Regions from separate parts of the Brevibacillus sp. 1238 genome, predicted to be linked through region 2. Evidence: predicted binding sites of a transcription regulator. Region 2 holds the regulator's gene; the other holds the start of a gene.

Region 1 (3,378 bases), 270 kb from region 2:
CTGCGGGTCTTTCCATCCTGGGAGCAAGCGCGGATGGCAAATGGTTGTACGTGATGACGGACCGAACGCTTGCTCCTTAAATCGCGATCATCACGATTCGTATTCGTCGGCAAGCATGGACAGGACAAGCAAAGATTCGTACGTATCTCCGGTCTTCAGGCAGTCGCGCAACGTTCCTTCCACGCGAAAGCCTTCGGAAAGGTAGAGCGTGCGGGCGACGTCGTTTGTTTCCTTGACGTCCAGCCAAAGGCGGTGGGCTTTTCGTTCCTGAAAAGCCCATTGCTTGATTTGGCGCAAGATGCTGCGGCCGTAGCCTTGACCTTTGACTGCGATCGTAATGCGTTTCAGCTCAATTGAATCATGCGGATTGGCCAGCCCGGCGATGATGACGTAGCCTACGGGGTGGCCTGTTTCTGCTTTTTCAGCGATCATGTGCAAAACATCGGGATCGTCAAGAGCTTCCCGATGCCGTTCTTCGCTCCAGACGACGAGAAAAGGGGCGTTTTCGGGTGCTTGCTCCACATCGCAAACGAACGGGAGGTCTGTTGGCACGGTAAGGCGCAGGCGGATCGTCACAGTCGGTTTCCCCTTTCTTTGTCAGCATTTGGCTGCCATCAGCAGATTGCCATCCGGGTCTTTGAACGTGAACCAGTGTCCGTGCTGGATCGGGCCGACCAGCTCCACCCCCAACTCTTCCAGGTAACGATAGGAGGCTTCGATGTCCGTCGTGTTGAAGTGAAAGAGCGGAGCATCATCAGGGGTGCGTTTGGGAAAAATTTTGCTGTCCAGCACCAGGTTGGAGCCGTTGTTCATCGGGATGCAATAGAGGTGTCCAAACGAAATCTCGCCGTCTTTCGGCAGTCCCAACAGCTGGCAGTACCAGTCGCGCGCACGCTCAATATCGCTGACGGCGATGAAAATGGCTCCGATCTCGGAGTGCAACGGAGAAGGAGAAGTGGTCATGGGCATGATTCGCTTCCTTTCGGTACGGTATGGGAATCGGGATGCTACATGTAGCGAAGCCACCCTGCATCATCGGGCACGAAATGTCGGATCGCTTCGCGGTATGTCTGTTACTCTTTGGTGGAGAGGGAGGTCATGTTGATGGATATGCTGCAAAAATGGAACGAAGCTCTGGACTACATCGAGGAAAATCTGGCTGGCGAGATTGATGTCAAGCAGGCCGCACGCGTGGCTTGCTGCTCGGAATACCACTTCAAAAGGATGTTCTCCTCTCTGGCTGGCATTCCGCTTTCCGAGTACATCCGGCGCAGGCGCATCACACTGGCTGCTTTCGAGCTGAAAGACGAGCGGGTGAGAGTCATTGATGTCGCCATCAAGTACGGGTACAGCTCGCCGGATTCGTTTGCCCGGGCCTTCGTGCACATGCACGGGGTAACGCCCACCGAAGCGAGAGCCAGCGGCCAGTCGCTGAAAGCTTATCCGCGCATGACCTTCCATCTGTCTATCAAAGGAGGCAGTGTCATGAACTATCGTATAGAAGAGAAAGCGGGATTTCGCATCGTCGGCTTGCAGAAACGGGTTCCGTTGATGTACAACGGGGTGAATCCCGAGATTGCTGCGATGTGGGCCTCGCTGGATGCTGAAAAAATCGAGCAGCTCAAATCTTTGTCCAATGCCGAGCCTGTAGGATTGTTGAGCGCATCCACGAATTTTTCCGAAAAGCGGTTGAATCAGGGCGAGCACGGAGAGCTGGATCATTACATCGGCGTGGCCACGACAAAGGAATGTCCAGAGCACTTCGCGAAGCTCGAAGTGGCGGCCTCTACCTGGGCGGTATTTGAAGCCGTAGGACCTTTTCCCGATACGCTGCAAGACGTCTGGGGCCGCATTTATGCCGAGTGGTTTCTCTCTTCCGGCTACGAGCTGGCGGAAGGTCCCGAACTGCTGTGGAATGCCGACAAGGATACGACTTCGCCGACATTTCGCAGCGAGATTTGGATTCCTGTTGTCAAAAAATAACATCCTCGTATCAGATTCGCACACGCTTGCCGAAACACCTGCTGGCGTGTGCGTTTCTTTTGCAGAAATAATTACCAATGTTTTTTTCGGCGGGTCAGGTATAAAAACGAACATACGTTTGCTATAATAAGAACATAAGTTCTTGTTTAGGGGATGATGGTGATGCCCAATGCGAACAAACGGTGCGTCTTCTTGATCGACATGGAGAGCTTTTACGCCAGTATTGAAAAAGGGGCCAATCCGGCCTTGCGCAATCAGCCGATTGTGGTCGCAGGAGATCCGCAGCGGCGAAGCGGAGTAGTGCTGGCAGCCTGTCCGATTGCGAAGTCGTACGGCGTGATTACGGCAGAAGCACTGTGGCAGGCGCAGCAAAAATGCCGCAAGCTCGTAGTCGTGCGTCCGCGCATGGAGATGTACCTCCAGATTTCCATGCACATTACCGCGATATTCGAATCGTTTACCGACAAGGTGGAGCCGTATTCGGTTGATGAGCAGTTTCTCGATGTGACCGGGAGCCTTCACTTGTTCGGCGACCCGTTGCAGCTGGCAGCGCAGATTCAAAAACGGGTCTGGGCGGATACGGGCATCCGCTGCCGGGTAGGAATCGGGGAGAACAAGGTACTCGCGAAAATGGCCTGTGACAACTTCGCCAAAAAGCGGAAGGACGGCATTTTTTGGCTGAAACGCGAGGAGCTGGAAGAAACGCTCTGGAAGCTTCCGGTAGAGAAAATGTTCGGCGTAGGCTCGCGGATGAAGCGGCATTTTCACCGGATGGGCATTTACCAGATCGGTCAGCTCGCGAAGCTCTCGCCAGATGTGCTTACCCGCCACTGGGGAGTGAACGGCGAAGTGCTGTGGCGTACGGCGCATGGCCTCGACGATTCGCCTGTCTCCCTCGATGTGTACGGCACGCAAAAAGGGATCGGCCATCATATGACGCTGCCGCGCGATTATCATACGGCCAAAGACATCAAGGTCGTGCTGCTGGAGTTGTGCGAAGAAGTATGCAGGCGAGCCCGCAAAAAGGAGCTGATGGGTTCCGTCGTGTCGGTTGGCTGCCGCGGGGCGAACTTGTCGGCAGGAGAAGGCTTTGGCCGACAGATGAAGCTGGCAGAAGCGACGAATGATGCCATGGAGCTGTACGAGGCAGCCTGCCGGTTGTTTGATCGCCACTGGCAGCAGACGCCTGTGCGCAGTATCGGGGTCAACCTGGAGCAGCTGATTTCCGATCATGCCGTGCAGCTGAATTTGTTCACAGACAACCACAAACGCCGTTCGCTCGCCCGGACGATCGACGAGATTCGGACGCGGTTTGGCCCGGATGCGATTTTGCGGGCAGCCTCTGTCACGGAGGCTGGTCAGGCGAAAGAACGCGCGCGCAAGATCGGGGGGCAC
Region 2 (3,378 bases):
GTAAAAGCTGCGGGCGATCTCGGCGAACAGCTCAAGATCGTAGCATTCGCAGACGATGTCCAAATCACTGTCGCCAAGATCGATGTCGAGCGGAATCGTTCCGGCGAGCACCGGATCAAAAGCTTGCAGGCGTTGCAAGACCGCGCTTTGTTCGATGGCTCGTGCGGCTGTTTGCTGTTTTGCTGTACCGTTTTGCAAATAGGTGAGATCACGCCAGTTTCTCGTCATAGAAAACTCCTGTTTCCTTCGGTATTTGCAGATGTTTGTCGCAACAAGTATGATAGATTCGCGAAAACAAGTGTGCAACAAAAATCGCTTTTGCTCGTATTACCTATGTGAGGGGAGTGCATGCAGATGGATATTTTACTCTGGATCGTTGTTTTGGTGCTATTCGCGCTCAGTATTGCAGGTATATTTTTGCCTGTGTTACCCGATACGATTTTGCTGTGGGCAGGCTTTTTGCTCTACCACTTTTTCATAGCAGATCCGGGAGCGGGGTTGCCAGCGTCCTTCTGGTGGGGAATGGTGGTATTCAGTATTTTGCTGTACGGCGCTGACTTGTTGACCAACATGTATTTCGTGAAAAAATACGGCGGCTCCAAATGGTCATCGGTGGCGGCTGCCGCAGGGATTTTTCTCGGGATTTTCGTGTTCCCGCCATTTGGGATGATCATTTTGCCGTTTGTCTTTGTCGTGCTGGTGGAGCTGTTGGTGCAGAACCAGCCTTTCGAGCGGGCGGTCAAAGCGGGCTTTGGCTCCCTGATCGGCTTTTTGGGAAGCGCAGTAGTCAAAGTAGTGTTGCAGGTGACCATGATTATCTGGTTTTTCCTCGCCAGATAGAGAGAAAAAAGGACAGCGATGGCTGTCCTTTTTGTATGCCGCGAAATTAGTGAATGAGGCGGTAGACGCCGATGACTTTGCCGAGGATGGAAACGGCGTCCAAAATGATCGGTTCCATCGTGGCGTTCTCCGGCTGGAGACGGAAGTGGTTTTTTTCTTTGAAAAAGCGCTTGACGGTTGCTTCGTCTTCCTCGGTCATGGCGACAACGATATCTCCGTTGTTTGCCACATGCTGCTGGCGCACGATGACGTAGTCTCCGTCGAGGATTCCGGCGTCGATCATACTGTTTCCGGACACGCGCAGCATGTACACCTTGTCTGAAGTCACGATATTTTCTGGAAGCGGGAAGTATTCCTCTACGTCCTCAATCGCCGTGATCGGTTGCCCGGCAGTTACTTTCCCGATGACAGGAACGCGGACAACGGAGTCTTCGAAGTTGTCCTGGAAGCGATCTTCTTCAGACAACAGCTCGATCGCGCGCGGTTTGGTCGGGTCGCGGCGAATCAGGCCTTTCTTTTCCAGGCGGGCCAAGTGGCCGTGTACGGTAGAGCTGGAAGCCAGTCCGACAGCTTCGCCGATTTCGCGCACAGATGGAGGATAACCTTTGTCGCGAACTTCCTTCCGAATGAATTCGATGATGGCTTGTTGTCTGCTAGATAATTTTGACATAAAAAGACACCCCTGATTTCTCGAACATATTTTCCTATATTATACCATGGGAGCTTGCGTTCGACAAACATAAGTTCGATAAAAAGGCGAACAGGAATTTTTGCCCGAAAGAACGTTTCTTGTCGAATGGTTGGTGCGAGCCAGAAGCATGGCTGTTCGCGGATTGTCCCATACCAAAAGGGGAATTGGCCATCTTGCCGTCACCTGCGTGAATTTTGCAAAGGGGCAGGTTTTCGTATTGACATGAACATATGTTCTCATTTATGATTAGGGTACGAACTTATAGAACGTATGTTTGCAGGAGGTTATCCCATGAATGTCATGTCTATTCCTAACCGTTTTGAAAAAGAATCGTCCCGTCGCGTCCGTTTTGGTATTACCAGAGGCCAAGCCCTGTTGTTCCTGATTACGTTTTCTCTCTTTTTTTACTTGTTGACCGAACTGGTGTTTGCTTCTTCGCACACTGAGCCGCTAAAAGGAACAGAAGTGACGGTTCGCGACGGTGACAGCTTGTGGACCATTGCAGTCCGCCATCAAACGGAGACGGTCGATGTACGCGATCTGATCCAGGATATTAAAGAGGCGAACGATCTGCAGAGCAATCTGATTTATCCGGGACAGACCTTGCTCATTCCCGATCCGAAATGATAGAAAGCACTTGCCGGTTCGTCTCCATCTTGCGAGTTCGCCCTGATGTGATATAATTAAACGGCATTACTACTGGGTGGGAGGAACCGTACGTGGTATCTGACGCGGAAATCAAACGAATCAACGAACTGGTCAAAAAATCGCGCGAGGTTGGTTTGACCGATGAGGAAAAGCAAGAGCAGCAAGCTCTGCGACAAAAGTACATTGATGCGGTCAAGGCATCGCTGAAAGCGAATCTCGATTCCATCCGTTATGTGGAAGATCTTGAAGAGAATCGTCCCAAACATTAAGCTCACTTGTATTGATAAGGCAGACATCCTTGCTTGACGCTCGGGTGTCTTTTTGTTCCTTATGACTATCAGGTATTCGACAGAGGAGGAAAACAGATGGCGTGGGTGGCTGTAGCGGTAGGCGGTGCTGTCGGTTCATTGTTTCGCTATTGGTTGTCTTTGGCGGCGAATCAGCCGGGGTGGCCAATCGGCACCTGGTTAGCCAACATCATCGGCTCATTTTTGATCGGCGTGTTGTTTGTGATCGGCAAAGAGCGGGGAGGCATTTCTCCCGAAGCGTATATTTTGTTTACCACAGGGGTTATGGGTGGCTTCACGACGTTTTCCACCTTTTCTCTGGAGGTTGTTTCTTTTTGGGGCGACGGGCAATGGCTGCGCGGGACGCTGTATGCACTCGCGAGTATCGTGGTCGGGCTGTCCTCATGCGCCGTAGGGATTTGGCTTGCCCGGCAAATGCAATAATAAAAAATAATGGATAAAGCTGAGAGGGGGGATGGGTGTGAGTACCCAGCACCGCGATTACGAAGCAGAACAAAACAAGCTGAAAGAGACGATTGCGCTCATTGACGACGAGATTGTTCAACTGCGTGAGGAAATTAACGAAGCAACCGATGACTATGTGAAACAGGTCGTGAACTACAACAAGGCCAAAGATTTGCGGTATCTAGAAGATCACGGGCGAGACAAACCGTATTTCGGACGTGTGGATTTTCTCAAAGACGAGATTTACGAGCTGGATCAGGTGTATATCGGAAAACGCGGAATTGTCCGCAGTGATACGTTCGATTCGATTGTCGTGGATTGGCGAGCGCCCATTGCCAGTCTCTATTACTCCGGAGAGAGCAAGGATGCGTTTTACCGGATGGGGCGCGAGATTGTCCGTGGAGAGGTGCGGTTGAAGCGCAACTTTGCGATTGAGGACGGAGAGAT

The links. Region 2 encodes LexA, which represses DNA repair genes until DNA is damaged. Its sites were predicted from a motif close to CGAACATATGTTCG; they were not measured.
Region 1: a site for LexA is predicted at 2,091-2,104, ahead of M2298_RS08770 (DNA polymerase IV). Genes of this name have one in related genera too.

The regions. Positions count from the first base shown of each region.
Region 1 is NZ_JARXWC010000003.1:241,800-245,177, forward strand. Features, by position in the region: gene M2298_RS08750 (hypothetical protein) at 1-80, shown strand, start outside; gene M2298_RS08755 (GNAT family N-acetyltransferase) at 91-576, opposite strand; gene M2298_RS08760 (VOC family protein) at 598-969, opposite strand; gene M2298_RS08765 (AraC family transcriptional regulator) at 1,105-1,983, shown strand; gene M2298_RS08770 (DNA polymerase IV) at 2,146-3,378, shown strand, end outside.
Region 2 is NZ_JARXWC010000003.1:516,302-519,679, forward strand. Features, by position in the region: gene M2298_RS10165 (DUF4269 domain-containing protein) at 1-228, opposite strand, end outside; gene M2298_RS10170 (DUF456 domain-containing protein) at 355-840, shown strand; gene lexA (transcriptional repressor LexA) at 887-1,510, opposite strand; gene yneA (cell division suppressor protein YneA) at 1,823-2,158, shown strand; gene M2298_RS10185 (DUF896 domain-containing protein) at 2,251-2,448, shown strand; gene crcB (fluoride efflux transporter CrcB) at 2,545-2,910, shown strand; gene M2298_RS10195 (HelD family protein) at 2,948-3,378, shown strand, end outside.